DNA from 3 places in the Paenibacillus rhizoplanae genome. Region 1 is predicted to be linked to each of the others. Evidence: riboswitches for the same ligand, from Rfam matches in the RefSeq annotation. Region 1 holds a riboswitch; each other region holds the start of a gene.
What was found. A riboswitch is a leader RNA that binds a small molecule or an ion and turns the genes downstream of it on or off. The one in region 1 is predicted to bind cobalamin.

Region 1 (4,767 bases):
CTCTCCCGCTGCCGGATGCCCGAATTCCACGAGCAGCGCCGGTACGCTAAGGGCATAGAACAGCAGCGCTGTGCCGAACAGCATGCCATAAGCACGGAAGGGAATGCGGGCCTGAAATATACACCAGGACATCATCCATAGGGTGATCACAGCCTGTAGTACCGGATGTACGGTGTAAGAGAGCAGGAACATCAGGGCTGCGAACGAGCTTTTCCACATCGGGGACAACTGGCGCAGAGCATTATTGTAGGAGAGAACGTCAATCCGCCGGATCACTTGCTGTTATGCTGCTTCGTCACGCCCTGCTTACCCTTGAGCAGTCCCAGGGTATAACCGATCACACCGGCACCAATCGCTGCCTGCAATGCAAACAGCATACTCTCCGTCTCCCCAGGCAGCTCAGTCAGCGGCTTGAACCACGGCTTATAGTCAGGATTAATCTCGGTAATCACACCTTCAGCCGCATCATCGGCCCCGCCGAATTCCCCATTGACCAGCAGCAGCGGCAGAATGACCAGCAGAATAACAACCAGCAGCATCAACACATTTTTCCATTTATTGCTCATTAGGCTCTCCCTCCGTTCACCTTGCGTTTCAGCAGCGACAATTCATTCGGGCTATACGATTTCAGCCAGTTCCACAACAGTACCGTCAATAGCCCTTCACTGATGGCCAGCGGGATTTGCGTCACGGCAAAGATGCCCCCGAATTTGAGAAAAGAAGTCAGAACGCCGCCATCCGCCGCCGGAAAAGCCACCGCCAATTGAAAGGAAGTCACTACATACGTACTCAGATCAGCCACCGCAGCCGCACAGAACAAGGCCAGCTTCTCGCGGTCCGGCAGCTTCATCATCAGCTTATACACTGCATATCCGGCAAAAGGACCCGCCACCGCCATCGAGAACGCATTGGCCCCAAGCGTAGTGATCCCGCCGTGCGCCAGCAGCAGCGCCTGAAAGAGCAGGACAATCGAGCCGATTACGCTCATCGGGAGCGGCCCCAGCATTACCGCACCAAGACCGGTACCGGTCGGGTGGGAGCTGCTTCCGGTAACGGAAGGCATTTTGAGCGCAGACAGGACGAAGGTAAACGCCCCAGCCAGACCCAGCAGCAGCTTCAGCTCAGGGTTCTCCCGGGTCATGGCTCTCAGCTTGAAGATTCCCAGGACAAAGAACGGAACAAACGCCGCCCACCAGAATACCGCCCAGCCTACCGGCAGGAATCCTTCCATAATGTGCATCGCGCGGGCCGTACCCGGTTCGTTCAGCATAAAGTACACCGTAAATCCGGCAACCAGTGCCGCAAAGCTCCACCATCTGTGCTTTTTCATTTGTCACCCTCCATGTTTGTTCATTTCCCGTTAAAGATCTTAAAGCCAAAAAAACCCACCCTAAAGGGTGGGAGTGTATGTACGCAGGCAAGTTCGATAGAGCGCGCAACCCGTGGCTAAGCGGAACAAGGTGCTTCTCATCGTCCCATCACTAGGGGCCGTATCCTTGTATCCAGCAGCTATAAACCGGGGGTCCTCTCTACACTCAAGATTCCTCCGGTCCATCAGGGCAGAACGCCTCTTCTCATTAACCTATCCGTACACCGCTCCTATCCGCGTAGAGTCGTGGTGTGCGTCGACAAGGTAGGTCTCCTGGCTTGGAATACAGGCGCCGCAGGCTTCGTCTTCCCCGGGGCTTCCCGAGTGACATTATGAAGTGCAGCTCTTCCATACAGTGGCGGGACCGCTCGGGAGTTGCACCCGATTCCCTGTTATCCCTTGCCGCTTCCGGCAAGAGCACCTTGTTTCACCGCTAATTCATCTCACATCATAGCGGACTCGGCCTAGCATGTCTGTGATATAAATTGGAAAAGCTGGCCTGCGGACAATCTTGGCTTGTAGAAATTTTATTTGAGTAATATAATTATTAACTATATAACCTGAACGTGGAGGCATCCGATGAAACTTGATCTAACCGAACAATCTCTGCCTGTGTACGAGGCCCTGTCCAGTACCGTGCGTCTGCATATGCTGCGGCTGCTGTCCGATAAGCCCATGAACGTGAAGGAGCTGGCCGCAGCCCTCAAGCTAAGCAGTGCGATTATGACCATGCATGTGCGCAAGCTCGAAGCCGCCGGGCTGATCCGCAGCCATATGGCTCCCGGTAAAAGCGGACTGCAGAAGATTTGCACACTGGCCGCCGACGGGGCGGAGATTGTTTTTCCGGGACAGGCCCGGACTCCGCGCAGAGGGTACCGCAAGGACATCCCGGTGGGGCATTATTCCGACTTCCAGATCGAGCCTACCTGCGGGCTATCTACGACAGAGAGGGTCATCGGGCACTTTGACGATCCCCGTTACTTCTGGGATCAGGAGCGGGTGAACGCCGGGATTCTCTGGTTCGGCAAGGGGTTCGTCGAATATAAAATCCCGAATTTCCTGCTGTCGAGCCAGCAGCCGGAGGAGCTTGCCATCACGATGGAGATCGCCTCCGAAGCCCCGTCGGTCAACAACAACTGGCCGTCGGATATTACCTTCACGCTGAACGGACAATCGCTCGGCTTCTGGACCAGCCCTGGTGATTACGGAGATAATCCGGGAAAATACACACCAGCCTGGTGGCCTGCACTCACCAATCAATACGGCCTGCTCAAGCAGCTGCGGATTACGCAGTCGGGCACTTTCATGGATGGGCAGAAGCTGTCCGAGGTCACCCTGGATCAGGTGGGCATCCGTAACAAACAATGGACCTTCCGGCTCTCCGTCGAGGAGGATGCCGAGCACATCGGCGGTCTCACCCTGTTCGGCAAGGGCTTCGGCAATTACAACGAGGATCTTGTGTTTGAGCTGTTTTATACGGATACTGTCGCAGATTTGCCGGGTTCTTTATAAAGGCTCGTCTGGTAGCTATCTAGCAGGTGGTCTGTTAGATAGGTTGGAGAGGAAGATGGGTAGATAGGTTTGATAGACTAATTAGTTTTGAGTGGTTTGATTGGTTAGATAGTTAGACTAATTAGGTTAGTTTTCGATTCAGCTACTTTTGCAGCCAAGACTCCTCATTTCCACTCAAAGCCCACTTTTGGCAAATTCAGGTGCACTAGTGCTCTTTATTTCCACTCAAAGCTCACTTTCTGCCTCACCAGAGGGATTTATACATCTCTTTTCCTCATCCAGCCCACTTCCCGCCGCATTAGAGGGATTTATCCCTCTCTTTTCCTCATCCAGCCCACTTCCCGCCGCATTAGAGGGATTTATCCCTCTCTTTTCCTCATCCAGCCCACTTTCCGCCGCATTAGAGGGATTTATCCCTCTCTTTTCCTCATCCAGCCCACTTTCCGCCGCATTAGAGGGATTTATCCCTCTCATTTCCTCCTCCAGTCCACTTCCCGCCCCACCAATCGGGTTTATCCCCTTTACTTTCTCACCATTATCTTCTTTCTATATCTGCATATCACCCTCCCACCTTCGCCTCCTCTCACACTTTCCTCTCCCTTCCCCTCTCCTCCACAACGCAAAAAAAGCCCCTCCAACCGCCGCATTATGCAGGTTGGAGGGGCTATCGGTGATCGGTCCGTCTCTTATGGCAAGAGCGGCTTCTAGCCTATCTATTTCGCCTGGCCCCTTGCCGTGAGGCGTGGGCCGTCATTCCGCCACCGGCTGCCACTGTCCGCCGCCCGGCAGCGGACAGCTGCGGGCCTTCAGCCGGGCAACAACGGGAATGATACAGCCGCAGGCGGTACAGGTTACGCCATCCTGCAGCTTGGGGCAAGCCCCGCAAAGCGCAATCCGCTCGGCATAAACCTCGTCTGAAGCGGTATTGCCGGGATTGAACATGGAGGACGCCAGAATGCGGGCAATCTGCGCTTCCGTGACCTTGTACTCCTCCCGGCATCCTTTGCAGGCTGAAGTGGTTGTCATGCGGTTCTCTCCTTAGGCTTGTGGAGTGATGGCCAGTACCGTTACCGACATTGGCGGCAGCTCTACAGTCAGCGTATCCCCTTCAAGCTTGAAGGCGCTGAATGCCTGCGGAGTTACAGCTTCCGGCTGCTCAAAGCTATTGTGGGCATCGATGGAAGCTCCGGCCAGCGTCGTTCCGCTTACAGATGCTTGACCAGCCAGTCCGCGCAGGGCAAGCGGTAACACTGCCGATGACGCGTGATTCAGGTTACACAGGCTGACATGAATGATGCCCTCAGCATTGACTGAAGCCGAAGCCGATACTTCAGGAATCTCTACGCCTTCATAGCTGTATACCGGGCTGTCCACAGTCAACTCCAGCAGTTCTGCATCCTGATGCACCTTGTACATGTTGAATACATGGTAAGTAGGAGTCAGGAGCATTTTCTCGCCTTCGGTCAGAATAACAGCCTGCAGCACGTTCACGGTCTGGGCAATGTTCGCCATACGTACACGGTCACTGTGCTTGTGGAAAATATTCAGCGTCAAGCCGGCCACCAGCGCATCGCGGATCGTGTTCTGCTGGTAGAGGAAGCCCGGGTTCGTACCCGGCTCAACATCATACCAGGTGCCCCATTCGTCAACGATAAGGCCGACTCTTTTCTCAGGATCGTATTTGTCCATGATAGCGATATGACGGGTAACCAGCTCATCCATGAACAGTGCTTTCTTCAACGTTGTGAAGTATTCGTCTGTTCCGAAGCCTGTAGCCGCGCCCTTATGATTCCAGTCCGAAGTAGGCAGGGTGTAATAGTGCAGAGTAAGGGAATCCATGAAGCGGGTAGCTTCGCGCATCAGTACTTCCGTCCAGTTATAATCAT
Region 2 (4,767 bases), on a different contig from region 1:
CAGTCCCCTTAAGTCGTGATACCTAAGAGAGCTTTCGCAGTCTTAGATATCATTTATATTAGTATTCGTCGACTTGCTTTAATTATACATGTCTTTTTGTACAAAGAAGAGCTTTCGCAATTCTTATGAGGTAGTTGATGCAGGGAAAGCTTACGCTATCACTACATAAAACATTTTAACTCAAACAATTTTCTATGTCAATGTACACTATGGAATTATTTTCAAGCCAAATCGTTCCTTTTTGTTACATCCTCCATCGTATGCTTGATTTTCAATCATATCAAGTAAACCATATGTCCTAAGTGGTTTACCGGAAAGCTTTCTATTCCACGTGTTTGGTAATAAGTCTGCAATCTGCAATCCTATTATGTTATCAGGTTTATAGCCGAAATTTATTGTACTAAGTCTTTTTTGTACAGTTTTATTACTGTAAAAAAGAGTTCCTTGGGCCATAAGATAATGGAAATGATATTGTAATTGTTGATCTTTTTGGTCTGGATCAGCATTAGTTGATTCTAAATAAATTGAACCTTTACCATCGTTCATTTCAAGATAGTGAACAAAATTCTCCATAATTATTTGAAGAGCAATGAAATACTTATCACGTCCATTAGTATATAAGCTTTGGCAGTCCTTCTCGTGAATGCTGACTCCAAACACTGGGAGATTATAATGCTTGAACATCCCAGTAATATCACCCCAGAAATTTTTAAGCACATCATTATCCTGAAAGACCTTAAATGGGGTGGCGGATTTATGTCTATTGATATCCATTTCGTGAATTATGACCTTTTCATCCCCAAAGTACTTATTCTTTATTGAATTGACATAAGGGATAATATCCATCTCATATTCGTTTTCTCCAATTGCAAATCCCATTAAGCTAAAATGATCAAAATGACCACCTGTGAGAATTTCATCTAAATAAAGCGTATATCTCTTCATTATTTTTATGGACACCCCTTAGATATATCCGATACCCTACCCCTGATATGCATCGGCTTAAACACTACTGCATTAGCCCCAGCCCGCGGAAATAATCCAGCGCGAGCTTTGCGCTTGCAAGGGAGGATACCTCATAGGCCTCTTGCTCTACAATATAGTAGAGAATTCCGCTCTGCTCCGCTATCTCAAAGACGCTCTGGAAATCGACCTCTCCCTTCCCGAGATCGGTCTCCTCCTGGTTTGCTCCGAAATCCTTAATATGGACCAGCGGAACACGGCCGGCGTACCGTGACACATAATCTGCGGGCCGGGCTCCGCCCCGGTGTACCCAGCCCAGATCAAACTCTGCCAGCATATGCTCTGCAGGAATCCGCTCCAGCCAGATATCGATGACCGCCTTGCCGTCAACTTTTGCGAATTCATAATCATGGTTGTGGTAGCCGTACTCCATCCCTGCCGCCCGGACCATCGCGGAAGCCTTCTCCAGGAATGGAATTATTCTTGTCACATCTTCGATGGAAGGGCTGGGCGGAAGCGGTGCCGACGGGGTGATTATATATTGCAGTCCGAGCTCTACGGCGTATTCAATCTCTTTGGCTAAGGCCTGTTCCATCTTATCCAGGCTGCTGAAGTCCAGTCCCACATGCGCCGAAGGCGCCGCAAGGCCCAGTTCATCCAGCCTGCGGCGCAGTTCCCCGGCAGCTACGCCGAAATAACCGGCGAACTCCACTGCCTGGTATCCCATCTCTGCCACCTTGCCCAGTGTGCCGAGGAAATCCCGCTCCGTCTGGTCCCGCAGTGTATACATTTGAATTCCGATCTGCTGCGTTGCTTCTGCCATGTAGAATCCGCTCCTTATCGTCATTTCTGATTAGATACTATATTCCCACTACTTTCCCTGTAGCTTACGCTCCACGGATTCGAGCTTGCTGCGGCTGGTGGAGATCTTGTCGCGCCGGTCATCGATCTTAAGCGAGGTGGAGACTCTCTGCGCCCCGGCGGTGAACGGCGACTCATGCAGCGCTTCTACCGCAGCCAGAATCCGCGCTACCGGTCCCTCAATAATCGTACCCATAGAAGTTAGCTCATAGGTAATGCCCTCCACCGTCTCCAGTACGCGCTGCATCTCGGCCACATAGCTGCTGAGACTGGTGCTGCCTGTCCCGATCGGAATAACGGTCACTTCGCCAATTGCCATTGTGATCTCCCTCCTAATGATCTGATGTGCCTGAGCCTCTTATTTATCCTCTTATTGTAACGCTTCGCCAGGCTCGCCACAAATCACCTGCCACCCTCTCTATTCTATTAATATCCGTCAAAATGATTACCAGGATTAGACGCACTCTATTTATGGATTCTTTGTGGCGTATTTTCGGAGATTTTATGAAACATTCAAGGCAAATTCATAGAAAAGTTGTGGATTACCTGTGGACTAACTGTGGATCAGCTGTGAGTAAAAGCGCCGAACCCGCTCCCCGTGCGGGATTGCAAAAAAACATTTACAAACACAATATATTGCGTTAGCTTTAATAGATAACAACAAAATATAGTAGAAACGGGTGTTTCACCCCTTGTAATAGAGGTGCGACTTAATAGGGAAGCGCGGTGCAAAACCGCTGCGGTCCCGCCACTGTAACCGGATGCTCCCAGGGCGCGATGCCCAGGGCCGCATTCTCCGGCTAATTGCCACTAAGGGGCGGAATAAGCCCCCCGGGAAGGCGCCGGAGGAGTTGCCGGAAGCCAGGAGACCTGCCTGTTTCGGTGGCACCGCTTAGACTCCTGCGAGGAACAGGGGAGGTGTCCGTATGCGGCCTGCAATAGCAGAGTTAGCCTTCCGTCAATCGGGCCATAGGCTGCCGATACCTGAGGACGATCGAGGATTATCTTCAGGTATCGGCTCTGCGGAATATACAAGAACGGGCGTAAGCTATCGCCCTGTGTCTGCTCGTATGTTCCACCCAGACCACAGGCAAATTTCCGCTTTCCGGAACTTTGCATCATGCATTCGGGCATTTCCGGCCTTCCCGGCCGGGGGTGCTTTTTTAACGCTTACAATACCCGAGAGGAGAGAGTTATATAATGACGCTGCTGGAGAAACGTTATAACGAAGGACAAGCTGCACAGGAGGATCTTTTAGAAGAGGTCATTCATCTGGGACGGGATATTATCGAAAGCCGGGATCTGGATCTGCTGCGCGAGAACGCCAACCTGAACGGGGAGAGCTTCTCCGGCAAAATGAGCAAGTTCGGCAGTGAATACTCCAAATGGTATGCCCGTAACTTCACCATGCCGCCACAGCTGGTACAGGCTACCCTGGATAATGTCGTCTATGTACATGACCTTGATCAGTACGCCATTGGAACCACGAACTGCATCTTCATTCCGTTTGAACGGCTTCTCCGTGAAGGCTTCAACACCGGCAACGGCAGCGTACGGCCTCCCAACTCGATTATGACGGCGATGTCACTGGTGGCGATTATTTTCCAGTCGCAGCAAAATGCGCAATACGGCGGCGTATCCGCCAACAAGCTGGATTATGATCTGGCCCCTTATGTGACCAAATCCTTCTCCAAGCTCTTCCGCAAAGGTCTGGAGTATTTCGAGGAGAATACAGAGGGTTCTGAGCTTGGGGAGATTACGATGAGCCGCAGCGATCTGGCTGAGCAGTATCCGCGTGCCTTCCGTTTCGCCCTGAAGGAGACGCAGAGCGAGACCCTGCAGGCCGCAGAGAGCATGGTACATAACCTGAATACGATGTCCAGCCGCTCCGGCGGCCAGATTCCTTTTACCAGCATCAATTACGGCACTTGCTCCTCACCAGAGGGCCAGCTTGTGATCAGTTCACTGCTGGCGGCCACGATGAACGGACTGGGCAGCGGGGAGACGCCGGTGTTCCCAATTCAGATCTTTAAATGTAAGCAAGGCATCAACCAGCAGCCGGGTGACCCTAACTATGAGCTGTTCCTGAAGGCCGCGGAGTGCTCGGCGCGCAGATTGTATCCGAATTTCGCCAATCTGGACGCTCCGCTGAACATGCAATATTACGATCCGGCTGACCCGGATACCGAGTTCGCTACGATGGGCTGCCGGACCCGTGTGCTCGGCGACCGCTTTGGACGTAACCACTGCTCCGGCAAAGGTAATCTGTCCTTCAACACGCTCAATTTGGTGCGTCTTGGACTGGCCCACGGTACGGTAACCGGCCGCCGCCTGGCTGCTGACGAAAAAGGGTTCTTTGACGACCTCAATCACTACATGGATATTGCGCTCGACGGTCTGCTGCACCGTTTCCGTATCCAGGCTTCCCAGAAGGCCAAAGCCTCCGATTTCATGATGCGTGAAGGCGTCTGGGAAGGCGGCGAGCAGCTTGCCCCCGATGACAGCGTAGGCGAGCTGCTGAAGCACGGCAGTCTGTCGCTGGGCTTCATTGGAATGGCAGAATGCATGAAAGCTATGTACGGTAAGCACCACGGCGAAGATATGGAGATTCACGCCAAGGCTGTAGCCATCGTCCGCCACATGCGTGAATATTGCGACCGCAAGAGCGAGGAGCTTAATCTCAACATCACCTTGTTCGCAACGCCGGCCGAAGGTCTCTCCGGCAAGTTCACCAAGATCGACCGCAAGGTGCTCGGCTCTATCCCTGGGGTAACGGACCGTGAATACTATACGAACTCGTTCCACATTCCGGTCTATTATGAACTAAGCGCAGCTAAGAAGATCAGCCTGGAAGCTCCGTTCCATGAACATTGCAACGCCGGAGCGATCTCCTATGTCGAGCTGAACGGCAACGCCCGGAGCAACCCGTCAGCCTTCGTCAAA
Region 3 (4,767 bases), on a different contig from region 1:
CCATGTACCGGCCTTAACATCACTGAAGGCCCCAGCGGAAGCCGCCGCAGACGGCTCGTTGCCGGTTAAACGAAGCAGCAGCGCTGCAAATTCAGCACGGGTAATATTCTTTTTCGGTGCAAACAGCAGGCTGCCCTCACTCACACCGTTCATCAGCTTGCGGTCATACGCCGTGTATACCGACTCCAGCGCCCAAGGCGAGATCGACTTCACATCGCCAAAAGCAGGACGGTCCGCCGCCGCAGAAGCCACCGTTACCGGGACCGTATGACGCACGATGGCAGGGGTCTTATCCTTCAGATATCCCGTAACCGTCAGGGTATATTTATTCGCTGTCAAGCCGCCGGCCACAACAGCCACGCCCGCAGCATCTGTAACTGCTGTTTTTCCGCCGATAGTTACCTGTACGCCTGCTGCCGGTGAGGTTACCGGATCGGAGGTGAAGGTCGCCTCATTCCAGACCCATTTCTTCTGGTTCACCTGCACCTTCAGATCTTGTCCAGGCTGCGGCTGTGCGGGAGTCACCGTTACGGCATCAACCACCTGCGTGTTGTCCCCGCCATAATAGACCACGATGCGGTCATTCTCCTCCAGCGCGAAGTCGCCCATCCCTACACTTGGATAGATCCATGCTCCGCCGCGTGCAACCACATACATCCAGCCATCATATCCGCCAAAAGTACCCGCAATCACGCCGCCGATCCCCGTCACATAATTGCCTGCTTCATTGACCAGGGCCAGGCGCTTGGCTGCTGCTGTCTTTTCCAGTGCCTTAAGCACATTGCCGGCGTACACGCTGCCCTCAGCCAAGGTTCCATTCGGACCTTCAACAGTAACCGAGACACTTACCTGAGGATTCTTCACTGGTGTGCCGCTAAAATCAAAGAGCTTACCGCCTGTACCAAACAGCTGGTACGCTACCATAGCCTCCAGTGCCTGCTCCGTAGAGAGAGCATTGGAGCTGCCGCCCGCAGTGTGGACGAATCCTCCATCAGCTGCGCTGAAGCTCATCAGCTTGCTGACCAGATTAATCTGGCCTTTGGTATAATCTGCTCCTGCCGGATTAATGCCGAAGGCAGACAGACCGATAATGGCCTGAGCTACACTCTCACTACTGTCGCCATATCCGCCGTTCTTGTCCTGTGCCTTAGACAACCAGGCTGCTGCCCGCTGACCGGCAGTATTCACTGCTGCTTCCTGCTTGTGTCCAGCCAGTGCGTTCAGCACCATCGCTGTCATGTCCGGATCACTCGCACCCGTAGTCAGGGTGAAGCCGCCGTCCGGGTTCTGCTTTGCCAGAATCTCTGCCAGCAGCTTAGATTGTGTCCATTTTGCATTTGCCGGGATCGTATAGCTGCCGGAATCCAGAGCCAGCAGGGCATAGACTGGATTATTCAGCGTCTGGCCGGTAATTGCATCGTGATTGTAGAGCTTCTCGATCAGGTTATAGCCTGCCACATTCGCCGGGTCGCCGCCCAGTGCCTTAACGGCAAGCGTAATCCGGGCATAGTCCGTAGCTCTGGCAAAAACACCCTTAGCCTCACTCACCTTACCTTCAAGCGCCTTCAGATAGCTGACAGGAACCTTATAGCCCGCTTGCGCAAGGCCAATTGCCTGCCAGTCCGACTGGACTCCGTTCTTCAGCATGAATTCCGCAGTAGCATAGACTGCAGCGGTTACGCTGGCTGCCTCTTTTGCGGGCAGAGCGGATACCGCTGGTGCGGAAGTCCCGCCTGCCTGTGCAGCAGCAGCTTGTCCTGCCGGGGCTACGGCTGCTCCCAGCATTGCGAACAGCATAACCACAGCAAGTCCCAGCCGTGTGAACCTGGATGATAGAGAATGGTTCTTCATAACTAACCTCTTTCCTGAAATAGAATGGATGAATCCTGCTTCCTCCGCAAATAGAGCGACAACCTAAAGACCGCCCTGTGCAGGGCGGCCGGGGAAGAATACAATACAGGGCGGCTGAAGGAGTCGATTGCTCTCCCACATTACATACAATGCAGCAATATACAGCCCTCGCCAATATCAGCATCTGCTTCCACATTCTTACCCCCGAAGAATAGAAACAACAACGAAAAAGGCAGGTCTCCTGGCTCATACTTCACCGCTTCCCCCGCCTTCCCATCCGCTTAGCAGACAGTGGCTCCTCAGGAGTTGCTCCGTATTTACAGTGGCGGGACCGCGCCGGACTTGCACCGGGCTTCCCTTTTAAGCAGATTCCTCTATTAGACATAGCCCTGCCAGCATCTGCTAGCGACAGCGCGCGGTCTCTAAGGCAAACTGCACCTTTTCCTCAAGCTTATTAAATTATAATATTCTCAAACCATCATATCGACTATTCCCCTGTATGTCTATAGACAAGCTATATCTATTCCAGCTCCCCCAAGGCTCAGCCCATTCTGCACAAAAATCCTGAACAGCACATGCCCGCTCCCCCGGCACATCGTACTATTCAGGACTATGGAGTCATTCTTCTGCTGTTAATTAAGACGTTGGCGGTACTAGCGGAGACAGGGCAGCAGGCGATTGTATTATGTACATTAGAATTCGTGTAAAAGCGGCGTATAACGCATTCTGCTGCATTTCATACAATCGATTGTGGCAACTACCCCTCCGCCGGGCCAAATTCCCAAAATCTAATGTACCGAATACAACAGAACACCATATAAGGCTCAATATGCCTCATTCTAGTGTACAAAGTACAATCGAGCAGCTAGTCGTTCATCAGGTTTAAACTAATCAGCATTAATTTAATCCCCTCGCTTGCTGAGGCTCTGCCGTACCCCGATTAAGGTGCTATTCTAGCTCCAAACGTTATTCTTAAATGCAATCTGTACAACTAAATCGTCTGATTTACCACCAAATGTACTTTTAGCTGTATTTCGTACACCTAAAATGCTTCTGTACCCAGCTTTTCGCCCATTCGAGCAAAATTAGTTGTATGGAATACACTTAGGGGAGGTATGCCTTCCTTTTCACTGTTTTTAGTTGTATAGAGTACACCTATCTCTGTAAGCAATGTTACCCGATCACATTAGTTACAAGCTTACGCGGCCTGCTTATGGCCGCTGTGTTATTCCGCGTCCGCTTCCGGGCTTGCGGAAGCGGATGGCTCCGTGCTAGGCGCGGCGGTGGCTGTAGCTTCCGGGGCGCTGCCCGGATCTGCCGCCAGCTGCAGCGAGTATCTTCCAGCGGTGATCATATCACCTGCCGCCAGCTTCGCGCCGGCTGAAAGCTCCACCGTCACCTCGTATACGCGTGACGGAGGAGTCCCCGCCGCCGCTGGAGAGGCGGTGGCTCCACTGTCCGCGCCACCGTCCGCTCCGGCGCCCACTTCACCGCTCGCATCGCCGTCCACTCCGGCGCCTGTTTCACCCTTCGCATCGCCGTCTACTCCGGCGCCTGCCTCACCCTTTGCAGCGCCGTCCACTCCGGCGCCTGCCTCACTCTTCGCACCGCCGTCCACTCCGGCGCCTGTCTCACCCTTCGCATCGCCATCCACTCCGGCGCCTGTCTCGCCCTTCGCATCGCCGTCTACTCCGGCGCCTGCTGCAACCTGGCAACTGTTAACCGTTGCCTTAACCTCGTAGTCCGTAACGCCGCTGGCGGACTCCACGCCAATCCGCTCCGGCTTGAAGGCGGAGCATTCCGCCGCATCAGTGAAGCTGAACAATAGCTTAACGCCGTTATTCTTTCCCGCTTCTCCGCTTCCTGCCCCTCCATCCACGTTCCCGCCAGTTCCTACATCACCGCTGCTATTCCCGCCGATAAGCCGGACAGAGACCGGGGCCGCTACAGCGGCTTGTCCGGTCACTGCCGGAAGCGGGCTGGGGCTGGCCACCGGCGCAGCTGTATCCTTGCCGCGTCCCCCTAGCTGGCTCAGCAGGATAACCGCCGCAATCAGAATGATCCCGAGGATGCTCCCTGAGATCAGGATTTGAAATCGGCTGCGGCTGACCCACCGCGCCAGCGGCGAAGCCAGCTGGGCGCGGGCTTCATTGTAGACAGTCTGCATAGCAGGCGTTGCTGTGTCGAGATGGGTTTTGCGGAATTCACGGTTCTTGAATGCCTCGCGGTCGCTCTTCAGGAAGTATCTCAGCACGGCCCGCTTGTAATTCGGCCACAGCTTCTTGCCAGAGCTTGCGAACAGCCAGCTATGCTGCGACCAGTCCAGGAACCGGTACACCGCCTCCTTATCATTGCCCGCCTTGCGGGCAACCAGATCCAGCAGCGCATCATAATCCAGCGGCCCGCCTTCACGTTCACTGCTGTGATAGAAGGCCAGCGGCAGCCGGTCGAACGGCTCAAGGCTCCTCGCTTCCTTCAGCCACCGCGCACCGAGCAGCTGCACATCGTCCAGCTCACGCGGCGTCAGTCCGGCAAAAATCTCCTCGTCCGGCGACTCCTCCCCGAACCAGCGGTAGGCTGCGCGCAGCGCATTCGCTTTGCGCTTCGCAATCGCGTCGAGCGGCGGCTGCCAGTCTGCCGTATCCCGGTAACGCAAGAACGAGATCTCCAGCAGCTGCTCCATCGTCAGCTCGTCCAGCGAAAGCCGGTTCAACAGGAAGCGGTCGGCAACCGTGCCCAGCTCCTCCATAACGGACAAGGCCTCCGGGTATACGCCGCCTCTGCGGCGCTGCTTCTCTGCCTGCTGAACCGCTTCATGAACAGATGTTACCGCCGATACCGGATCGGACTCCCGCTGCAGCTTCTCCAGCAGATATTCCTTGAAGGTATCCCGTACCGCTGCCTGCTGAAGCACCT

Region 2: another riboswitch for cobalamin. It lies ahead of ACFSX3_RS06080 (anaerobic ribonucleoside triphosphate reductase); the one in region 1 lies ahead of ACFSX3_RS05720 (energy-coupling factor ABC transporter permease).
Region 3: another riboswitch for cobalamin. It lies ahead of ACFSX3_RS26740 (S-layer homology domain-containing protein); the one in region 1 lies ahead of ACFSX3_RS05720 (energy-coupling factor ABC transporter permease).

Annotation. Positions count from the first base shown of each region.
Region 1 covers NZ_JBHUKY010000014.1:56,960-61,726, forward strand. The annotation lists gene cbiQ (cobalt ECF transporter T component CbiQ) at 1-276, opposite strand, end outside; gene ACFSX3_RS05715 (energy-coupling factor ABC transporter substrate-binding protein) at 273-566, opposite strand; gene ACFSX3_RS05720 (energy-coupling factor ABC transporter permease) at 566-1,330, opposite strand; cobalamin riboswitch at 1,616-1,809, opposite strand; gene ACFSX3_RS05725 (ArsR/SmtB family transcription factor) at 1,949-2,881, shown strand; gene ACFSX3_RS05730 (hypothetical protein) at 3,107-3,355, opposite strand; gene ACFSX3_RS05735 (DUF6171 family protein) at 3,632-3,907, opposite strand; gene ACFSX3_RS05740 (alpha-N-arabinofuranosidase) at 3,920-4,767, opposite strand, start outside.
Region 2 covers NZ_JBHUKY010000015.1:4,009-8,775, forward strand. The annotation lists gene ACFSX3_RS06065 (DUF3800 domain-containing protein) at 208-945, opposite strand; gene ACFSX3_RS06070 (sugar phosphate isomerase/epimerase family protein) at 1,010-1,786, opposite strand; gene ACFSX3_RS06075 (MTH1187 family thiamine-binding protein) at 1,835-2,143, opposite strand; cobalamin riboswitch at 2,486-2,716, shown strand; gene ACFSX3_RS06080 (anaerobic ribonucleoside triphosphate reductase) at 3,025-4,767, shown strand, end outside.
Region 3 covers NZ_JBHUKY010000068.1:100,400-105,166, reverse strand. The annotation lists gene ACFSX3_RS26740 (S-layer homology domain-containing protein) at 1-1,851, opposite strand, end outside; cobalamin riboswitch at 2,066-2,258, opposite strand; gene ACFSX3_RS26735 (GAP1-N2 domain-containing protein) at 3,077-4,767, opposite strand, start outside.